One region of the Lysinibacillus sp. 54212 genome, then DNA from elsewhere that is predicted to be linked to it. Evidence: riboswitches for the same ligand, from Rfam matches in the RefSeq annotation. Region 1 holds a riboswitch; each other region holds the start of a gene.
The links. A riboswitch is a leader RNA that binds a small molecule or an ion and turns the genes downstream of it on or off. The one in region 1 is predicted to bind thiamine pyrophosphate.

Region 1 (5,656 bases):
GCACTATATGCAGCTCAGCAAAACCTTAGTAAATTACAGCAGGCGCTTCAACAGGCACAGCAACAGTACGATTCAGTACGTATGACGATTACAAAAACAGAGGAAGCGTTAAAGCTAACGGAGGAAGCTAAACAAGGACTTCAAGAAAAGTTATCGAAGGCTAAAGCACAATTTACTACGGAGCTTTCAGCAGCAGGCTTTTCCTCCTTTGAACAGTTTTCTTTAGCGAAGCGCAGTGAGGAACAAATCGCCCTTTTGCAGCAACAATACATCAATTTTACAAATGAGCTTCATGCATTAAAGGAATTTGTTAGAGAAGAGAATGGTTCGCTACAAGGGAAGGAAATAGTCGATTTAACAGCTCTATCTAATGAGCTCCAGGGATTAAAGCTAGCATACGAGCAGGCATATCATGTGCTTAACGTCTCTAAGGATTGTGCCCGCAACTGTGTGGATTATACTGACAAGCTCGAGGAAGTGGCTGAAAAAATTGATACACTCGAAAGGGTTTCTAACGAAATAGTCGATTTATATAACATGCTACGCGGTCAAAATTCAAAAAAGGTTTCTTTTGAGCGATACGTACAGATGGGGTATTTAGAGCAGATTACAGAGGCAGCAAATATTCGTCTACATCATTTATCAAACGGTCAATATCGATTAGTTTGCTCTGATCGTCAAGAATCACATGGTCGTCAAAGTGGTCTAAGTCTGGATGTGTATGATAGCTATACTGGTCAAACACGTGATGTAAAAACGTTATCCGGTGGAGAGAAATTTAACGCGTCTCTTTGTTTGGCGCTTGGAATGGCAGATGTGATTCAAAGCTTCCAGGGGAATGTCCGTATTGATACGATGTTTATTGATGAAGGATTTGGCTCGCTAGATGAAGAGTCATTAATGCGTGCTATTGACACCTTAATCGATCTTCAAAAATCAGGACGTATAATCGGTGTGATATCACACGTTGCTGAGCTAAAGGCAGCCATCCCTGCCATTTTAGAAGTTGAGAAGCTAAAAGAAGGCTATAGTCGAACAAAGATACTATTAAAATAAAGACAAGGGTACATTTCGTCGATATGTTTGACGAAATGTACCCTTAAAAATTATTTTTTTCTAGTTGTTGCTGACTTTATTGGACTTGCCTTTTTACTATCAATTGCTTTTTTTACAACTGGATATACGACAGGTGCCCATCTCATAGCTGTTTTGACGATTTTTCCTAATTTCATTTTCTGCACTCCTTGCCTATACATATTTATTGTAATTTGTGTGATTAATATACCCAATTGCATTTACTTTATAAACGTTAACGAAGTACCTTTACACCTTCAATAACGTTCCAAATAATAACGGCGAAATTAATAAGCATATATACACCGAAGGCTATAATCCAGGAAAAAAATGCTGAATCGCCGAGATTGACCGCCTCATTAGAAAAAATACCTAACGCGAAAATACCGATAAATAAAAATATAGCAAGAATAATTGGGATGATATGTGAAAGTAAAGCGCGAATTGAATGTCGTTTTACTTCAGAATCATGTGAAACAAAATACACAACAATCGGTACAATAAACGGAGCAAAAAAGATACTAAAATAATTCAATGCACTTAAACCTTTTGAATTATTCATAAAAACCCCTCCCAAGTAGTATTATTAACTAGTTTACGGATGAATAGGCATAAAAGTTTCGATTAATTCATACTTGATTATAGTAGAATGTTCACTTAAAATGGAGCTGTTCAACAATTACATGATGTATTACCACAAGGGGGGCCGAGCAAGTCGGCTGAGATTGTGCACAGCTGCACTGACCCTTCGAACCTGTAAGTTAAAGCTTGCGTAGGGATGTGGATAGAAACCGACTTCATAACGATGTTAGGCTCTGTCCTAATGTCGTTTTTTCTATTTCATATCCTCCTTGTGTTCTAGTTCTACATCGGAACAAAAAAAGGAGATTGAAAAATGGACAAAAAACGTTTATTAATGATGGTGGAAATTGCGATTTTTGCAGGGATTGGGCTTATTCTAGATAAGCTAACATTTACAATTTGGGCACAGGGAGGCTCAGTAAGCTTAGTAATGGTTCCGATCGTACTAATGGCCATTCGTTGGGGGCTAGCAGCGGGGCTCACGACGGGGGTATTAATTGGCGTACTACAAATAGCATTTGGAGCACATGTCTATCATTGGGTCCAAGGCTTACTTGATTACGGGATTGCTTTTACTGCAGTTGGCTTAGCTGCTGTTATTCGCAGACCACTACTTCACGCTACTAGTAATGGGCAAATGAGAGAAATGGTCTTTTATATTGTACTAGGAACAGTACTTGGCGGCTCTATTCGCTTTGCCGCCCACCTTATTGCAGGTGTTGTGTTCTTTGCAGAATATGCTGGAGATCAAAATGTGTGGGTTTATTCTATTATTTACAATAGCTCTTATATGATTCCTGCCATTATTTTAACTGCAATTGCAGCTTCCATGTTATTTACGTCCTCACCAAAACTGTTACAAAAAGCATAAGTAGGCTACTCTCTTTTGAATATGATATAGTATTAAGGAAACTTTTCGATAGAGAGGGATATGAGTATGATCGTAAAAACACAAGAAGAAATAGATGCATTTAAAAAAATCGGACGTATAGTAGCTGAAATTCGTGAAGAAATGAAGGCAGCTACAAAACCAGGTGTAACAACAAAGGATCTAGACGAAATTGCTGGTCGTATGTTTGAAGAGGTTGGTGCAATATCTGGTCCAAAAGGTGAATATGACTTCCCCGGCTTTACATGTATTAGTGTAAATCATGAAGTAGCCCACGGAATTCCAGGTGCAAAAGTAATTCAAGAAGGCGACCTAGTAAATATCGATGTATCAGGCTCCTTGAATGGCTATTTTGCGGATACAGGAATTTCTTTCGTTGTTGGGGATGGTTACGAAGATAAGGAAAAGCTTTGTCAGGTTGCAAAATCAGCATTTGATCGTGCGATGCTAAAGGTAAAAGCAGGCTCCAAATTAAACCAAATTGGGAAAGCGGTTGAGCGTGAGGCCCGTGATCATGGTTTAACAGTTATTATGAACTTAACAGGTCATGGATTAGGTAAATCACTTCATGAGGCGCCAGAACATATTTTAAATTACTATGATGCTTGGGATTCTACAATTATGAAAGAGGGAATGGTACTTGCAGTAGAGCCATTCATCTCAGCAAAAGCAGAGCATATTGTAGAAGCAGGCGACGGCTGGACTTTTATCACTCCTGATAAATCGTTAGTAGCACAAATCGAGCATTCCATTATCGTAACGAAAGATAAGCCGATTATTTTAACAACACTAGAAGATTAAAAAAAAGCTGCGGGGATATAACCTGCAGCTTTTCCTATATAAAAAACTGTCTAAAAGAGAAGCTTCTTTTAGACAGTACTTTTCTTCCTTATGAAAATAATTCCCGTAGCGAGCACACCACATAAAAATAAAGCTGCCGTCGTAACGAATAGCTCATCAAAGCCATTTGTAATAGCAATACCAACATAACACCAAATAAATATGCCTGGTGTCACGCGGTCAAAATGATGATAACGCAAATGTAGGGCGATTGCAGTACCAAGCGATAGCATAATGACAGCCCATAAGCCGTTGCTTAAGCCAAAGCCCTTCCATTCGTAGTACATAATCATATAGCTAACAATCACAAGAGTAAAAAATAAACTCCAGCCTAGCCATAGTGATATTGGAATACGGAACTGGATACTTTCCTTGTTAAGTGGGTACGTAATATAAAGTCCGAACAAAGAAATGAGACTAACGACAAATGAAATAGTGGCAATTATTAAGTGTTCATTATGCCATTCATAAAAGAATAAGCTTTGTAAAAAACATGTTCCAATAAATAACGTTGTTTGCTTACTGCTCAATGCAAAAATGGATTGTCTATTTTTATGAGTCTGCCAAATAAAAATAAATAGGCTAGCAAACAAGAAGAATGAAAAACAATATACAAAGCGAGCAGGCGAAAATAATAGCGGTAAGCATTCAATAATGGTGATCGTTGTAGCATTATTTATACCAAGCCAAATAGCTGTTAATGTGTAAGCGGTCATCGTTAATAAAGAAATTAAAAGTAAAATGCGACGCCCCATAAATCGTCTCCTTTCTTTAAAAATATATATTTAATTAGTTCCCAACAATAAATACCATTTAAACCCATGATAGATTAGAATATAAGGTAATAATCAAAAGGAGTGAGAATAATGAAAAAGTTAAAAGATCTAGATTTATCGTCAGAGCTAGATAAAAAAATGTATAAAAAAAAGTTAAAAGTACTCCAATATGAAATGTTAAACGCACAGCAATTTTTATTCAACAAGAAAATCGGATTAATTTTAGTATTTGAAGGAATGGATGCTGCGGGTAAGGGGGGCGCTATTAAACGCCTAACAGAAAGAATCGACCCGCGAGGTTATGTAGTACACCCTATATCGGCGCCTCAGCCTCATGAACTACGTTATAATTACATGCATCGCTTTTGGCGCAAGTTACCGCAGCATGGACAAATCGCAATTTTTGATCGTTCTTGGTATGGGCGTGTTCTAGTAGAACGTTTAGAAGGCTTCGCAAAAGAAGAGGAATGGAAGCGTGCATACGAAGAAATAAATGATTTTGAACGCTTATTAACAGATGGCGATTATATCATCTTAAAATTCTGGATTCACATTGATAAGGAAGAGCAATTGAAACGTTTTAATGATCGAGCTACGAACCCATATAAAGCGTGGAAGCTAACAGATGAGGATTGGCGTAATCGTGATAAATTTGATGATTATGTATTGGCGGCAGATGATACTTTTAAGCATACAGATACAGAAAATGCACCATGGGCTTTAATTCCTGGTAATAATAAACTTCATGCACGTATTGCAGTGCTACAGGAAACGATTAATCATATTGAAAAAGAGGCAACAAAACGTGGCTTACATATTTCAAATGTATTCGAAAAGAAAGGTGCTAAGGCGCTAGCTGAACTAGAAGAAATTGTTCAAGAATCAAAAGATTAGAACGCCTTACATTACTTATATACTGAAAGTGAAAAAGAAGTAAAATAACCTACAATAATAAATTGAAATGGATTATCTGAAATGGGGGCATAACATATGACTACAAGGAAATACTCAGAGGTTTGGGATTTAGATGTATTTTTTGAGGGTGGAAGTGAATCAGCTGAATTTGAAGCATTTATAGACGCATTACCAGAAAAAGTAGAGAGCTTTTTCTCATATTTAAAGTCTTTACAGCAGCCGGTGTCAGTAACACAAATTACAAAAGCATTGAATATAATGAAAGATGTACTAGTAGAAATATCACATGCAGGCGGTATGCTTTCATGCTTGACAGCGCAAAATACAAAGGATACAAAGGCTCTATTATTACAAAATAAATTAAGCTCGATTGGTGCAAGCTTTGCACCAGCCACTTTACGTTTCCAGCAAATTTTAGCTGAAATAAAAGAGGCTGAGTTTATTCAATTACTTGAAGAGGCGGAGCTAAAGAAATTTTCATTTATCTTAACAGAATGGCGCGAGCAGGCGAAGCAAAAGCTTTCCGAGGATGAGGAAGCATTAATTTCTGCGTTAAGTGTTGACGGTTATTCAGCATGGG
Region 2 (5,656 bases), on a different contig from region 1:
GAAGAAACAACAAAGCTGTTAATGCCAATGTCTGAGGAGCGTTCAACCCTACGTCAAAGCTTAATCCCTCATTTAGTAGAAGCAGCCGCTTATAATGTAGCTCGTCAAATTGACTCTGTAGCACTTTACGAAATCGGCTCTGTATTCCTTGGCCAAACGTCTGAGGAGCTTCCATTCGAGGAAGAGCATTTAGCGCTTGTACTAACTGGTAAGTGGACGGATAACGCTTGGCAGGGTGAGAAGAAGCCTGTTGATTTCTTCGTAGCAAAAGGAATTATCGAGGCTATATTTGCAAAGTTTAGCTTAACAGACCGCGTTTCTTATGAAGGAGCAACTGTTGATGGCTTACATCCTGGTCGTACAGCCCATGTACTACTAGACGGTGAAAAAATTGGTCTTATCGGCCAGCTTCACCCAGCTCAGCAAAAGCAAGCTGGCGTAAAAGAGACTTATGTTGCTGAGTTAAATTTATTAGCAGTTTTAAGTGCTGTAACAGAGGACTTAGTGTATACGCCTGTTCCGCGCTTCCCAGCAATGACTCGTGATATTGCCCTTGAGCTTGATCAGACAACAGCCTCTGGTGAAATTGTTCGAATCATTAAAGGGGCAGGAACAAAGCTTCTGAAGGATGTAAAAGTGTTTGACGTGTACGAGGGAGAAAAAATGGCTCCAGGTAAAAAATCTGTTGCCTTCTCATTAACTTACTTCGACCCAGAGCACACGCTAACTGATGAAGAGGTAGTAGCTGCACATAATAAAGTCTTAAAAGCATTAGCACAGGCTGGTGCGGAAGTACGATAAAAATATTAGATGAAAATTTGATATAAATATAAAGAATTTGCCTTATTTCTACGGGGGAAAGCTATCAAAAGCCTTTTTCTAAGTAGAAATGGGCGAATTCTTTTTTTATTGGAAGAAAGCTACATACTAGTGGATATTGTTAATATTTTGCTTAAATAATTTTGGAGTTGCGACTTAACACCTATCTACAAATGATGCTGTAACTATCAAAAAAATATTTCTTGTATTGTTATATTTATATAAATTATTACAATAATGTGGTATAATCTAACTAGTGATTATTATTGCAAAATAACTCCTAATGCTATGTTAATTAAAATAAGAAATCTGTAATAAGGGAGCCAGACATGCTTATGCAACAAACAGAAACAATTGAATTTGATAGTTTACAAACATTAGATGAAAAGTTTGAATATGCAAAAAGCATGCATTTGATTGCAAATTTTGAAGAAGGTTTAAGTTACTTTCGGATACTAAAAACGGAATACGAACAGGTTAAGCAATATGATAAAGTAATCGATTGCCTCGGGTGGATATGTCAGAATCTTGCGAACATGGGGCGTGTCGAAGAGTTATATAAATATTTGCCTGAGTATAAAGCGTATTGTAATGAATATGGTACAGAGGTCAATAGATTAAAGCTCAATACATATTTAGCGTTTATTAGTGCATCAATTGGTGCAGAGGAATCAGCAATCGAGTATTATAACGAAGCAATTTTTTTAGCGAAAAAGCTCAATGATACAAAGCGTTATTTACTTAGTTTGATTAATTTACAAGCGGTCTATTTAATAATGAAGAATTTTGATCATGCAAATGAAATTGCCTATGAGGTAAAAAGAATTTTCGACAGGGATCCAAGGGTAAAAACAACGATGTCCGAGGCTGCCTATTATTTGAATCTGATTACCATTAAATTAGAGTGGAATAAATTAGATGAAATAGAGGAACTCCTACATTCCTTTGAAAAAATTAATGAAATCGAAAAGCATAGTCGAGAGGTCATGTACTATCGCTGTGTAAAAGGTCGTTATTTTAATAGCTTAGGGCATTATGAGAAGGCAATCGAGGAATTAGAAAAAGCATACGACTATGTAAAAAAAACAGAGGAAGAGCCATTTTTAACAATTATTTTAGAGAATTTAATAAAGTCAAATGAAAATGTGGGAGACTATAAATACGCCTTACAGTATGCCAATTTGCTAAATGAAAAACTAAGTAATCAACAAAAGAAGCAATTACGCTCCGAAACTATTAAGGTGATAAAAGAAATCGATTTAGATAGTATGAAACAGCTTGTTTATGTGGATGGTTTAACGTCCATCCCTAACCGTAGATATTTAGAAAAACACGGTTCCAAGCTAGTTGATGATGCGAATCGTAAAGGGTCTAATGTATACTGTGGAATTATAGATATCGATCATTTTAAAAATATTAATGATCGTTTTGGTCATATTATAGGAGATTTAGCGATACAGCAATTAGCGCATGTAGTGAAAAAGGCATTGCCGGAAAAGGTAGTTTTTGCACGCTATGCTGGAGATGAATTTGTATTTTTAATTGAGCAGGTTGAAGAAGCTGAAGCATTTTTCCAAGGGCTATTCAACCAAATGACTAACTTTGAATTCCGAACGGAGGAGCTTGAAGTGAATTTAACACTTAGTATGGGCGTAGCCTCCCTATATGATTGCCGAGACAAGGAATTGAAAGTATTATTAGATTTAGCTGATCAGGCTCTATATCAATCCAAAAACACCGGTCGCAATCTAATAAGCTTCTATAACAATCAAGAGTCAGCCTTCATATAAATTGCCCCCTACTATAAAAAATGATTTCAACCTTATTGAAATTTCGATAGGACTTCGTTATGATAGGGGCATTCCAATTAAATAACAACCACAGGAGGGGCCGGGTTAGTCGGCTGAGATTGTGCACAAGACTGCACTGACTCTTAGAACCTGTAAGTTAATACTTGCGTAGGGATGTGGATAGAAACCAACTCAAAAACGATGTTAGGCTCTGTCCTAATATCGTTTTTTTTCTTTCACTCGTCAAGGATGAATTGGCAAGCCTGAATCAATAAACTATGAAAAAGTGAGGAAATCAAACGTGAGCTTAAAAGAAATTCGAGCAAAAAAACCGCTTGTACACTGTATTACAAATTATGTTGTCGCAAATTTTACGGCAAACGGTCTACTAGCTATTGGTGCTTCACCGATTATGGCTGATGAAGTACAAGAAATGAGGGATATGGCTTCAATTGTCGATGCTTTGTTAATTAACATCGGAACAGTCAATGAAGTAAAAAGTAAGGCGATGAAGCTGGCGGGACAATGTGCCAATGAGCGCGGCATTCCAGTTGTATTAGATCCTGTTGGCGTAGGTGCTTCGAAGTTTCGCATGAATGTTGTGCAGGAGCTATTGGGCACAGTGAAATTCGACTGCATTCGCTGTAATACAGGGGAGCTTGCAGCGATTGCTGGAGTTAGGTGGGACGGAAAAGGTGTCGACAGCGGCACAGGAGAAATGGATGTAGAAAGTGTAGCAATCGCAGTAGCGAAGAAATATAGCTGCCTTGTTGTTGTGACAGGGAGCACCGATATCGTTACAGATGGTAGGGATGTCCTTCGTGCAGAGGGTGGTGACGAGCGCATGACGGAAGTAACCGGAACAGGCTGTTTACTAAGTGCTATCTGTACAGCGGCGCTAGCTTCAACAGATAACGCGCTCTCTACGCTACAAAATGTCCTACAAGACTATAAGGGTGTAGCAATAATGGCTTCTCATGAGCGTGGCATCGGCTCGTTTGGAGTGGGCGTTTTAAATGCACTACAATTAATTTCAAGAGGTGAAATAGGATGAATATTGTTATGACTGTAGCTGGTTCAGATAGCGGTGGAGGAGCAGGAATTCAAGCGGATCTTAAAACATTTCAGGAGTTAGGTGTATTTGGTACAACAGCCATTACAGCCTTAACCGCTCAAAATACACTAGGTGTTAACGGGATTTTTCCAACTACACCCCAATTTGTCCAGGACCAAATGAGGACTGTTTTTGAGGATATGCCCGTTAGAGCTGTGAAAACAGGAATGTTATTTTCTGCTGAAATTATTGAGAAAGTCGCGGATTTTTTGGCGGATCAGTCGGTCCAACTCGTGATTGATCCAGTGATGATAGCAAAGGGAGGGGCGAGCCTACTTCAACAACAGGCAATGGATGCCCTTAAAACGAAGCTGCTGCCGATTGCTACTGTCCTAACACCGAATATTCCAGAAGCCGAAGAAATTACAGGACTTCGTATTGAGACAGAGGAGGATATTAAAAAAGCTGCACAAGCGATACTACAGCTTGGTGTTTCGTGTGTCGTCATGAAGGGTGGACACTTATCAGGTAAGGATGCAATTGATACAGTGTTTTTCAATGATGGCACGAGCTTTACAATGACAAGCGAGCGAATCCAAACAAGACAAACACATGGCACAGGCTGCACATTTTCTGCTGCATGTACCGCTTTTCTAGGAAGAGGATTAAGTGTACGTGAAGCAATAATAGAAGCGAAGAAATTTGTTCAGCTAGCGATTTCAAACCCGTTAAATATCGGGAATGGGCACGGTCCGACAAATCATTTTGCCTACAAAGAACATGAGGGGCAGTGTGAGGTGACAGTCCATGAAGCGTGAGAATTTACAAGTTTATTTTATTATGGGGACACAAAATATAACGAATCGCGAGCCACTAAAGGTTCTTGAGGAGGCATTACAGGCAGGCGTGACCATTTTTCAATTGAGAGAAAAAGGCGACGGTGCGTTACACGGTGCGGCGTACGAGGGGTTTGCCATTGAATGTCAGAAGCTTTGCCAGAAGTACGACGTGCCCTTTATTGTAAATGATGATATTGAACTCGCCATAAAGCTTGGAGCAGACGGTGTTCATATTGGCCAGGAGGATATGTCCGTTGGTGAGGTTCGAGAAAAAATCGGCGATCGAATACTCGGGATTTCGGTCCATAACATGGAGGAATTGCAGGTTGCACTTACACACAAAGCCGACTATGTTGGGATTGGCCCGATTTTTGCAACAAAATCGAAGGCGGATGCAAAAACACCTGCTGGTACAAGCTTCTTACAGCAAGTCTCTCACCAATACCCTGAGCTGCCGATTGTAGCAATAGGTGGCATCACAAAGCAAAATGGGACCGAGCCAATCCAAGCCGGAGCAGACGGCGTAGCGGTTATCTCAGCGATTTGTGAAAGTGAAAATATCAACGAAACAGTCGCGGTGTTTAAAGATTTAACGAATTAACCTTATAAAATCGTAATCTTACCCCCACGGAAAGGCTAACAAGCAGCTTTCGTGGGGTTTGTTTGTGATGACTTAGGAAAAGTAGTTCAACAAACAGAACCGCTTATAGAATAAGAGAATTTAAACTGTTACACTGAAACTATGAATGATTATTCTGTCACTTAGCATGAGGCGTGTATCGTATTGTTAACAAGAAAACCGAATTGGTAACGCAATAAATTAATGTTATTTAATCTTATCTTTGCAACGGGGGTACTTATGAAAACTCACTATTATTTAGGGTGGTTTAACTCTTTTTTTCCAGAGAATCTGGTCAGAGTGTTACACGAGGATATAACTGATAGAAAATCGATTGTAATGATTAGCTCGAATCCTTATTTGTTAGAAGAGGATGGTGCTACTGAACGGTCGTGGCTAGACCAGGCTGGCATTACGTTTGATGAATATTATTTGATCAATTATAGCGTACATAAGGAAGATGCCCATAAGTTAATTCAAAATGCGTCAGTCATTTTCTTGTTAGGTGGAAATACGGTTAATCAAAATAATTTTT
Region 3 (5,656 bases), on a different contig from region 1:
AAGTCGTCTATTAAAGCAAGGTGGAAAGGCTGCATTTGTCCATCGTCCGGAGCGACTACTTGATATCGTAACAGCAATGCGTGCTAATCGTTTAGAGCCAAAGCGTATGAGGCTAATTTATCCGAAGCATGGAAAAGAAGCAAATACCTTACTTATTGAAGGAATTAAGGATGGAAAGCCAGGTTTGAAAATATTGCCGCCTTTATTTGTATACGATGAGCATAATGAATATACGGCAGAAGTGAGCGCTATGCTTTATGGAAAAGAGTAAGCATTATTTTTATGTAGTAGAGTGTCGAGACGACTCGTTTTATGCTGGATATACAAATAATTTGGAAAAACGATTAGCTGCACATAATGCCGGAAAAGGCGCAAAGTATACGCGTGCTCGGCTGCCTGTAACGTGCATCCATTATGAAATATTCGAATCAAAACAAGAAGCGATGCGTATGGAATATGCATTTAAACAATTTACACGTGAAAAAAAAGAGCAGTATATAGGGAGGGCTAGCTGTGAAAGCACAAAAGAGTAGCCAGCATGAAGCGGGGGCGTGTCTGTATTTAGTTGCGACACCGATAGGCAATTTAGAGGATATGACCGTACGAGCATTACGTATATTGAAGGAAGTTGATGTGATTGCTGCAGAGGATACACGTAATACAAAAAAGCTTTGCAATTACTTTGAGATTCAAACACAGCTTGTTAGCTATCATGAGCATAATATTGAAGTTGGTGGGGAAAAGCTACTCGGTTATTTACGAGAAGGGAAATCGGTAGCACTTGTTAGCGATGCAGGGCTACCTTGTATTTCTGATCCGGGAGCGGATATTGTTCAAAAGGCAATTGAAGAGGATTTTGCAGTTGTACCAATTCCAGGTGCTAATGCTGCACTAACTGCATTAATTGCCTCGGGGATCGTTCCCCAGCCATTTTATTTCTTTGGGTTTTTAAACCGTCAAAAAAAGGAACGTCGTGCACAGCTAGAAAAGGTAGCAAAACGAGAGGAGACGCTGTTATTTTATGAGGCGCCTCACCGTTTGAAGGATACACTAAAGGATATCGAATTAGTACTTGGGAATCGACGAATCACCTTAGCGCGGGAATTAACAAAGAAATTTGAAGAGTTTTTACGCGGGACAGTGGAAGAGGCGATAGTTTGGGCATCGGAAAATGAAATTCGTGGCGAATTTTGTATTGTACTGGAAGGCAATCTGTCCGGTGAGGTAGAAGAAGAAGCCCATGATTGGTCTTCGATGACGCTACAGCAGCATGTGGACTATATAATAGAAGAAACGAATGTTAATTCAAAGGATGCGATTAAGGAAGTAGCAAAATTGCGCGGCCTATCAAAACGAGATGTATATAATGACTATCACCGTGAGCAAGAATAGAGACATGGAATAATTGGAGGGGAAAATATCTTTTCCATAAAATCACTTGCACAAATTGTAAGTCATGTTATGATAAAAATAAATACAAATAATAGCACTAGGGGCGCCATTGGCTGAGAAGAACCCTTTGAACCTGATCTAGTTAAGGCTAGCGTAGGGAAGTGAGGTATGTTGATTGTTACGTGTACATTCCCCACTCTCTAAAAAGAGTGGGTTTTTTATTTGTAAGGAACTTGTTAGTAAGGGTTTAATCATGTGACTTCAGTTTCCTTGGCCCAACACGATGTTGGTCACGAAGGCATTATGACTGCCGTTTCGTTTTCGTCTCAGACAATATTTTCCATTCCAACGGGAAGCTATGCTCTGTTGATCACATGATGAATAAAGCGTTTGTTGATTGGAGTGGAGCCAGCGTGACTCCTTGGGGATTAGCTTAGCGTCACAGATGAGACCCTGGAGCGAGCGAAGTGAGTGAAGCGGCTCATCGGACGCCCCCAGGAAAGCACGCTGGCGCAACGGAAATCAATACCAAGTTATAGTGAATGACCATTTATTAGTTAAAAAAACCGAATATTTTGTAGGACTGCTAGGGGCGCCATTGGCTGAGAAGAACCCTTCGAACCTGATCTAGTTAACGCTAGCGTAGGGAAGTAGTTTCGAGCGTATCATTATACGACTATGCCACGAAACCACTTCCGATTATTAGGGAGTGGTTTTTATTTAAGAGTAAGAAAGTATAAAATCTTGGAGATGGAGCAGTGTCTAGCTCCAGCGCTTGTTGTGGCTAAATAGGGCGCTTGAGCTTTTCTGAATCAGGGAAGTGCTTGTTAGTAAAAAGGAGGAAGCAGGGATGAATGTGACAACAGAAAAATTTACAGATCGACTCTTTAGAAATGTGCAGCCTATTTGGGAGGCGAATCATACCCATCCATTTGTGCAGGAACTAGGAAATGGGACACTCGATAAGGATAAATTTATCCAATATATGAAGCAGGATTATGTGTATTTAATTGATTATGCAAAGCTATTTGCGATTGCATCTGTCAAATCTACAGATTTAGACATGATGGGGAAATTTGCAGCTATTTTAAATGACACGCTACATTTTGAAATGGATCTGCATCGTCAATTCGCCGCTGAATTCGGTATTACCTCAGAGGAGCTCGAGGCGACAAAGCCGACGCCTGTGAATTTAGCTTATACGAATTATATGTTAAATGCTGCGCAAAGTGGTAGCTTAGCTGAAGTAGTGGCCTGCTTATTGCCTTGTGCGTGGGATTATTGGGAAATTGGCAAGCTGTTAAGAGCACAATACGGTCATAATCTAGAAAATAATCCGTATGCCAAGTGGATAGAAACATACGATTCAGAGGAGTTTGGCAATGGAGCCAAGTGGCTGATCGATGTAATGAACGAATTAGCAGATGGAAAGCCAGAACGGGAGCTCGCTCAATTAGAAAAGCATTTCCAAATTACTTCAAAGTACGAGTATTTATTCTGGGACATGAACTATCATAAACAGGATTGGCCGATTTAGTTCATTTGAGAAGGTGAGAAAGAAATGGTAGTTAGCCTACAAAATGTGACCTATGCTTTTGAACGTCATGCTTCTCCTGTTATCTCTAATTTAAATATGGAAATTAAGCAGGGGGAATTTGTTTCAATCATCGGTAGAAGCGGTACAGGAAAAAGCACAATTTTTAAACTGATGACGGGTCTTCTGACACCGGATGATGGGCATATAATCATTCACAATCGCCAAGCAGCTCCAGGTGATGTGGGTTTTATGCCACAAAAGGATTTATTGCTACCTTGGCGTACGATCCTACAAAATGTCATGATCGCAGCAGAAATTCAAAAGGATGTAACGTTAACAAAAGAGGAAGCCCTAGCCTGGATCGAACGGGTTGGCTTAAAGGACTATGTACATGCGTATCCAAAGGAATTATCAGGCGGAATGAGACAACGCGCGGCTTTTTTAAGAGCGCTCCTCACTGGTAAAGATGTGCTATTACTCGACGAACCTTTTGGCGCACTAGACGCTTTTACAAAAAAAGAAATGCAAGCCTGGTTATTGTCCATGTGGCAGCAATTAAAGAAAACCGTCCTCTTTATTACCCATGATTTAGAGGAAGCCATTGTATTAAGTGATCGCATATTAATATTGCATCAAAATAACACCGTAGAAGAAGTGATCGTCGATTTGCCACGACCACGTGCCAACGAAATGATCTATTCGGATGAGGTTATAGCTTTAAGAAGAACACTAGAAAGGAAGATTTCTAGTGAAACGTATTAAAAGTTGGTTACAACAATACTATTTATTCCTACTGTTTTTTGCAACAGCACTTGTTGTGCTAGAAGTGCTAGTGAGGCAAGGAATGGTGCCAAGCTTTATTATTCCTGCACCAACAGGGGTGTTGCAAACGATTATCGACAACTGGAGAGTCCTCTTTTTGGAGCATTTAAAGGCAACTGGAATCGAGTTTTTCGTTGGCTTTTCGATAACGGTCATTTTAGGAGTGTCACTCGCTATAGGGATGTTCTGCTTTAAACCTATAGAAAAAGTAATGTACCCAGCTGTCATCATTTCACAAATGATTCCGATCATTGCACTATCGCCCATTTTTGTGCTGTGGTTTGGTTATTCTATTTGGAGTAAGGTGGCGGTGACGGTTCTCATCTCATTTTTCCCTATTGTGGTGAGCACCTATGATGGTTTAAGAGCCTGTGATAAAGATTATATAGAACTATTTCGTTCAATGGGGGCATCCCGCAAGCAAATATTTCTAAAGCTACATATTCCAATGGCACTACCCTCATTTTTCTCAGGCTTTAAAATGGCCATCGTATTTGCATTAGTCGGTGCGACCATTGGGGAATGGTTAGGTGCAAGTGAGGGATTAGGTTATTATAGCCGGAGAATGTCTGGGAATTTGAATGCAGAAGGTGTATTTGCGGCGATTACGATATTAACCCTTGTAGGGATCCTACTGTTTGCGCTCGCCGCATGGATTGAGCGAATCGTTCTTCGAAAATGGAAATATGAAAATTAGAGGTGGAAGATAACATGAAAAATTGGAAAATTACCGTTGTATTCCTGCTACTTGCCGTAATGCTGGTGGGCTGTAGTGATGAAAAAAAGTCATCCGAAAAAGGGGAAGCGGAATTAGAAAAAATCACGATCATGCTTGATTGGTATCCAAACGCAGTACATTCTGCATTATATGTAGCGAAAGAAAAAGGCTATTTTGAGGAGCAAGGCTTAGATGTTGAAATTCAAATGCCTGCAGATACAAATGACCCGCTAAAGCTTGCGGCGACAGGGAAGGTCGATTTAGCGATTAGCTACCAAAGTCAGGTTGTACAATCAAGAGCAGAGGGAATCCCGGTCGTGTCGGTTGCAGCCTACGTTCGCCATTCTCTTGACTCTATTATGATGAAAAAAGAAGCAGGAATCGATTCACCAAAGGATTTAGAAGGTAAAAGTGTGGGCTATCCATCTACCATAATAACAGAAGCGGTCATAAAGACGATGGTCGAGCATGATGGTGGAGATTTTAGCAAAGTGAAGATGACGGATGTAGGATGGGATTTAATTCCTGCGGTTGCAACGGATAAGGTAGATGCAATCGGTGGCGGCTATATTAACCACGAATTAGTGCTACTAAATAAAGAAGGCTACGAAATGGAAGCTTTCAAATTAGATGATTACGGTGTACCGGATAATTACGAGCTTGTTATCGTGACTGGTGAAGATACATTGGATAAGAAAAAAGCTTCGATTGAGAACTTTTGGAAGGCTGTTACAAAGGGGCAAGAGTTTGTAAAGGAAAATCCGGAAGAAGGATTGCAAATCTTATTAGCGAATGAAAATGGGGACTCGGCATTAGATAAAGAAGTGGAGACAGAGAGCTTAAAAATTCTTCTACCATTAATGGAGGATGAAGGGGTTCCATTTGGGCATCAAGAGGAAGAGAGCTGGAAGAAAGTGGCGGATTGGCTATATGAAGCTGGCGTAATCGAGACGAAGGTTGATCCGGAACAGTTTGTACAAAATGTTGTTTCGGAATAACGATGGGAAGAGGAGTACGTAATATGAATCAAACAAGAAAGCTAACGTATACAGCCATTCTTGCAGCGATTACCACTGCATCAAGCAGTGCAGTCTATATTCCGGTAGGCTTTGCAAAAATCTTTCCTATACAGCATTTTGTGAATGTACTGTCTGCGGTTTTGCTTGGACCTTGGTATGCAGTGATGG
Region 4 (5,656 bases), on a different contig from region 1:
CCGGCTCCTATAATTAGAACCTTAGCCTGCTGAATACATTGCTGCACATTGTTCCCTAAAAATAATGCTTGTCGTGCATAGCGGTTGTTCAAGATGTCACCATGCCTGTTAGAGGGCTACTTGCTACAGCATATTCTTTTTCTTCGATTCGTCCTGCTTCAAATCCTAGTCTTCCAGCTTCTACTGCGAGTTTCATCGCCTCTGCCATTTTCACTGGATCTTTTGCCCCTGATACAGCTGTATTAAGTAACACGGCATCTGCTCCTAGCTCCATGGCATAGGCAACATCCTTAGGAGAGCCAATGCCTGCATCTATAATGACTGGAATTTCTGACCCTTCAATAATAAATTTTAAATTTAGCGGGTTAATGATTCCTTTTCCAGATCCAATCGGTGAAGCACCTGGCATAATCGCGTGTACACCAAGGTTTTCAAGGCGTTTCGCTAACACTACGTCATCCGATGTATATGGTAATACAATAAACCCTTCCTGGAGCAGCATTTCTGATGCTTTTAATGTTTCAATCGGGTCTGGTAAAAGCGAACGATCATCCCCAATGACCTCTACTTTAATCATGTCGCATAATCCTGAAGCCTTCGCGAGCTTAGCGATACGCACCGCTTCTTCTGCCGTTTTAGCCCCTGCTGTATTCGGTAGTAACGTGTATTTCGTTAAATCTAGTCTCTCCAGAAAATTCGGCTGCTCCGCTGAAAAAATATTCATTCTTCTCACAGCAAACGTTAAAATTTCTGATTGTGATCTTTCTACTGCTTTTTTCTGTTCTTCAAATGATGGGTATTTTCCCGTACCTAATAATAATCTTGATTGAAACGTACGATCGGCAATTTTTAACATGTTTCATCCTCCTCCAACAAAATGAACAATTTCTACAACATCCCCGTGTGAAAGGCTAGTTGATTCATAGTATTCTTTCGTAATAATTTCCTGATTTATTTCTACGATGACAATGCGATTTTCTAAATTGTAATGAGCCAGCAACCCTCTAACAGTCTGAACTGTTTCTGGCAGGTCAATTCTTTTTCCATTTACAATCATAGTCATGCTTTCATCCCCTCCTAAAAGGTTAATGGCTTTCCTCGGTCAATTCGAAATGCCTCTACCCACTCTTTTTTTACGTCTCTTTTCAAAATGAGGTTGACAATCATCTCACCTGTTGCCGGAGCTAACAGTATGCCATTCCGATAATGCCCTGTTGCAAATAGAATAGATTCATCTTCTGGATGATGACCGATGAATGGTTTTTGATCAAACGTTTGTGGTCGTAATCCTGACCAAACAGAGTCGATTTTCATATGAGCACTAGTAGGCAATAATTCTTTCGCTTTTTGAATTAATGTTTCGATACCGTTTAAACTTACGTGTTCTGTCCAGTCGTTCTCTTTCATCGTTGCGCCAATAACAAGCTGCCCGTCATTTCTTGGGACAATATAGTATTTATCATGAAAAATCGTACTCTTTAAAACAGCCTGTTCATCCGTAACGGATATGCACTCCCCTTTGACTGGGGTCATTCCATGCTGTAAACCTAGCTCCTTAAAGAAGGTAGTGCTCCAAACACCACTGGCAATGACAACGCGCTTCGCTTCCACAAGTCCTCGTGTCGTTTCAATTAGAAAGGTGTCCTGCTGTTTTTTTACTTGTAGCACCTTTGTATAGTCAAAAATCGATGCCCCCAGAACTTTGGCGCTTTTAGCAAAAGCCTGGCATACACCAATTGGTAACACATTGATATCGTCTTGGATAAAGGCTGCACCTACTATATGAGGGGAAACATCCTGTTCTAGTTTTCTTACTTCCTCTGCTTCCAGCCATGTAACAGTAGGCTGTGCTAACATTGCCCCCAATTCTTTTTTGTCCTGATTAGAAAAGGCAAGCTTTAAAATTCCTCCCTTTCTATAGCCTAGGTCAATTCCGCTTAATTCATATAATTCCTCTTTCAACTTCCAATAAAGAGACTGACTATATCTCGCAAAAGGGAAAAAGACATTAACATCCCCTTCACATTCCGAATGAGCACCAAGCATACCTGCCGCTGCACCTGTCGCTTTTGCACCAATCTGATTTTCCTCAAACACCGCTACGTTGATTTGCTCTTTTGATAAATAATAAGCGATGGCACTTCCGATAATTCCACCACCAACGATGGCTACTTCATAGCTTGTTTTCATATTTGACCACCTCATAGAATTGACTTGCTGCAGTGAATGGATTTTCTGCTGAAAAAATACCGGACATTACGGCAATGCCATCCGCCTGTATATGTTGTAGCTCCTGTACCCGGTCTACATTAATGCCTCCAATTGCAAATACAGGAATCGCCAAACTCTTTTTCATCTCAAGGATTGGTGCAAGACCATTAGGAGCCATCCCCTTTTTACTATTCGTTTCAAAGCAATGGCCATATAACACATAGTCAGCCCCTTGTCGTTCCGCCTCCTGTGCTCCTTCATAGTCATGTACAGACTTTCCCACCTTGATATAGGGATATAATTCCTTTACCTTTTGCACCGGTAGCCCCTTTTCTGGCAAATGCACCGCTCCAATGCCACAGCATAATGCAATATCCAATCGATCATTCAGAATAAGTTTCTCTTTATCGATCCCACTCTCATCTAAATGTTGTAGCAGTGCTATTACCTCTTTTACTGTCTTTGTCTTTTCTCGAATTTGAATAAAATCGACGTTATGCTGGATTTGGAGTATTTTCTTTGCCAATTCAACAACTGTATGCGAATCATCCGTTACTGCCATCAGCTTCATGTTAGATATGCACCACCCTTTTAAAGATTTTTTACAAATAAAAAAACCACTCTCCCGATAAGGAAAGTGGTTCTGCTCGAATACAATCATGCACAAAAAAGCGCACAAAAATACAAACATAACTCTACTTCCCTACGCAGATACAAATCTGATCAGGTTGTGAGGGTTTAAAAGTAACTACTCTTTTCTCAGCCCTTATCAAGGGATCCCCTAGTAAAATATATACTAATTTAATTATATTGAATTTATCGAACATTCTATTACATTAATTTTAAAATAGCAAGAGTACTTTAGAAATACCTTTAAAAATCTAGCTTATATTTGAATGGATTGTGTAATTCATAAAAGCATCAGTTTATACGAATGTTTTTTACAATAATCAATAAACATTCGTCAAAGCATAAAAATAGAATGATTTTTCGCATAACAAAGTAAATCATCTGTCTTATTTTGGGGGTGATGAGTTTTTTCGAATGGAGTCCAAGGTTTACTAGCCACATTTTTTGAAATACTAGCCGAAATTTCGAAAATACTAGCCACTTTTTTCAAAATACTAGCCGAAATTTTAAATTTACTAGCCAATGTGAAACGGAGGAAAAATAGTACTAGCCTTTCAAGGTGAATACTAGCCAATTTTCCGATTCTATTAGCCATTCCAGTTCCCGTCACTCCTGCTTATTATGTTTTTCCCCCGTATTCCGTTACGGGCGAATGCAAGGCTTTTCTTCACTTCTTGTATAAAAAAATAGTAGTACAAACTATGGCCGTGGTTTGCACTACGATTGCTAGTATGCTTTCGCTGGCCTGGCTCCGTTTCATTCGAAAATAATGTTCGTCTTTTTAAAAAATAACCATTTATGAAACAGCTTCATTTTGATAAAATTTACGTTAACACTTAAAATAAATATGTTTACATAAAACATTAACGTACGGGGGAAAGCATTATGTATAAATTACGGGGTCATCATCTTTTTTGCTTGTTAGGATATCGAGGAATGGGCTATTCAAAAGAATACGTAGCTAATATGACCAAGATGCATCAAACCCTAAGAGAGAATCCAAAAACACTTGTTAGGCTAGTTAAAGGGCCGGATCATTTGTGTGAGAAGTATCCTAATTCTGGTGAATACCATTGCCAGGATAGTGATATTTACGATCGAGATGCTGTTATTTTAGAAAAGTTAGGTCTTCATATTGGGCAAATACTAAGCTGGGAAGACATCGAATCATCTGTCAAGCAGCATGTCATTCCGAGTGATATTGGCGTCGTTTGTGAAACATGCTCTTGGCGCTCGTATGGGGTTTGTGAGGAAGGCGTTCAACGAATTACAACAGGAGATGGCTTGTGGAAAGTGGAATAGCGCTTAGCAGGTACGATAAGATTTTGGAGAATCCACTCCGTTGGTAATCGATTATCAACAGAGTGGCCTGCCTTTACTTTAATTCATTAAAGAACGCTTAAATGAACATCCTTTAAATCACTAATAAACATATGCCCTGGTGCATGTGTAATCATAATAGAAGGCTTACTTTGCATTGCTACTGCTTGTGGTGTTACGCCACATGCCCAAAATACAGGTACTTCGCCATCTTTAATGGTTACAGCATCACCAAAATCGGGATGATGTACATCCGCAATACCGATTTGTGCTGGATCACCAATATGAACTGGTGCACCGTGAACTCCCGGGAAACGCGATGTGATTTGTACGGCACGAATCGCTTCCGAGTGCATCATAGGGCGCATACTTACAACGAGTGGACCATGGAATTTTCCTGAGGACGTTGTTTCGATTGTCGTTTTAAACATCGGGACATTGCAGCCTTCTTCAATATGACGAACTGGTATACCACTTTCTAAAAGCGGCGTTTCAAAAGTGAAGCTACAGCCGATTAGGAAGCACACAAAATCCTCTTCCCAATAGTCTAAAATGTTTTCAACTTCCTCTACGTATTCACCGTTTTTATAAATACGATATTTCGGAATATCGGTACGAATATCTGAGCCCGGAGCGATTAAGCTCTCGATTTGACCAGGTTCTAACACATCCACAAGTGGACATGATTTCGGATTGCGTTGACAAAACAATAGAAAATCAAAAGCATCCTCTCGACGCAAAATTGCCAGATTCGCTTGTGTAAACCCTTTCGCCATTCCTGCAGTCGGTCCTGTAATTTGCCCATCACGAATCAATTTTCGTATATGCTGCGGTGACATTGTTTCAAATTCCATCATCTGATCAATACTCCTTTAATTAGAAAAACTCATCAGGCTCCAATATAGAGCGTGATGGTTTTTCTTATGAGGATAATTCGTTCACTTATACTTTCATAACTGCTTAAAATAACGAAGAGAAGGAAGTACTTATCGTACGAACACTTAGAATCGCCATAACAACAACTACAACTAAACCTAAAATCGTTAGCACTTTAGGATGCTTGTAAACGTTTCCAACGATGCTTGTTTTATGTGCCGCAATCAGTATAATTCCTAGTGCAAGTGGTAAAATTAATGCATTTAATGCACCTACAACAACTAATACTTGAACTGGCTGACCAACAAGGGCAAAAACAGCCGATGACGTGATAATAAAGCCGATAATAATCCAGTTTTTGTATTTTTCAATCGCCGGATGGAATGTACGAATAAATGATACCGATGTATACGCAGCACCAACAACAGATGTAATTGCTGCCGCCCACATAATAACACCGAAAATTCGGTAGCCGATATCTCCTACTGCCAATTGGAATACTGACGCTGCCGGGTTAGCCGGATCAAGTTTTAAACCTTGCGATACAACACCTAAAATTGCTAAGAATAGTGCCACACGCATAATACCTGTTACTAGGATACCTGTTACCGAGCTCATT

Region 2: another riboswitch for thiamine pyrophosphate. It lies ahead of thiM (hydroxyethylthiazole kinase); the one in region 1 lies ahead of thiT (energy-coupled thiamine transporter ThiT).
Region 3: another riboswitch for thiamine pyrophosphate. It lies ahead of tenA (thiaminase II); the one in region 1 lies ahead of thiT (energy-coupled thiamine transporter ThiT).
Region 4: another riboswitch for thiamine pyrophosphate. It lies ahead of V4T18_RS12865 (thiamine phosphate synthase); the one in region 1 lies ahead of thiT (energy-coupled thiamine transporter ThiT).

The regions. Positions count from the first base shown of each region.
Region 1 is NZ_JBAFWZ010000002.1:136,601-142,256, forward strand. It holds gene V4T18_RS02445 (SMC family ATPase) at 1-1,056, shown strand, start outside; gene V4T18_RS02450 (hypothetical protein) at 1,107-1,232, opposite strand; gene V4T18_RS02455 (DUF4870 domain-containing protein) at 1,310-1,636, opposite strand; TPP riboswitch at 1,764-1,870, shown strand; gene thiT (energy-coupled thiamine transporter ThiT) at 1,970-2,527, shown strand; gene map (type I methionyl aminopeptidase) at 2,594-3,346, shown strand; gene V4T18_RS02470 (tryptophan-rich sensory protein) at 3,415-4,140, opposite strand; gene V4T18_RS02475 (polyphosphate kinase 2 family protein) at 4,252-5,055, shown strand; gene V4T18_RS02480 (M3 family oligoendopeptidase) at 5,152-5,656, shown strand, end outside.
Region 2 is NZ_JBAFWZ010000018.1:1,066-6,721, reverse strand. It holds gene pheT (phenylalanine--tRNA ligase subunit beta) at 1-801, shown strand, start outside; gene V4T18_RS12760 (tetratricopeptide repeat-containing diguanylate cyclase) at 1,155-2,609, shown strand; TPP riboswitch at 2,693-2,801, shown strand; gene thiM (hydroxyethylthiazole kinase) at 2,911-3,663, shown strand; gene thiD (bifunctional hydroxymethylpyrimidine kinase/phosphomethylpyrimidine kinase) at 3,660-4,481, shown strand; gene thiE (thiamine phosphate synthase) at 4,471-5,103, shown strand; gene V4T18_RS12740 (Type 1 glutamine amidotransferase-like domain-containing protein) at 5,362-5,656, shown strand, end outside.
Region 3 is NZ_JBAFWZ010000024.1:7,581-13,236, forward strand. It holds gene V4T18_RS14555 (tRNA1(Val) (adenine(37)-N6)-methyltransferase) at 1-271, shown strand, start outside; gene V4T18_RS14560 (GIY-YIG nuclease family protein) at 258-533, shown strand; gene rsmI (16S rRNA (cytidine(1402)-2'-O)-methyltransferase) at 514-1,392, shown strand; TPP riboswitch at 1,482-1,569, shown strand; TPP riboswitch at 1,971-2,058, shown strand; gene tenA (thiaminase II) at 2,243-2,929, shown strand; gene V4T18_RS14575 (ABC transporter ATP-binding protein) at 2,954-3,691, shown strand; gene V4T18_RS14580 (ABC transporter permease) at 3,678-4,448, shown strand; gene V4T18_RS14585 (ABC transporter substrate-binding protein) at 4,463-5,467, shown strand; gene thiW (energy coupling factor transporter S component ThiW) at 5,491-5,656, shown strand, end outside.
Region 4 is NZ_JBAFWZ010000018.1:25,304-30,959, forward strand. It holds gene V4T18_RS12845 (ThiF family adenylyltransferase) at 1-92, opposite strand, end outside; gene V4T18_RS12850 (thiazole synthase) at 89-856, opposite strand; gene thiS (sulfur carrier protein ThiS) at 860-1,063, opposite strand; gene thiO (glycine oxidase ThiO) at 1,078-2,190, opposite strand; gene V4T18_RS12865 (thiamine phosphate synthase) at 2,174-2,782, opposite strand; TPP riboswitch at 2,895-3,004, opposite strand; gene V4T18_RS12870 (hypothetical protein) at 3,176-3,364, opposite strand; gene V4T18_RS12875 (DUF1284 domain-containing protein) at 3,727-4,143, shown strand; gene V4T18_RS12880 (putative hydro-lyase) at 4,230-5,018, opposite strand; gene V4T18_RS12885 (NRAMP family divalent metal transporter) at 5,122-5,656, opposite strand, start outside.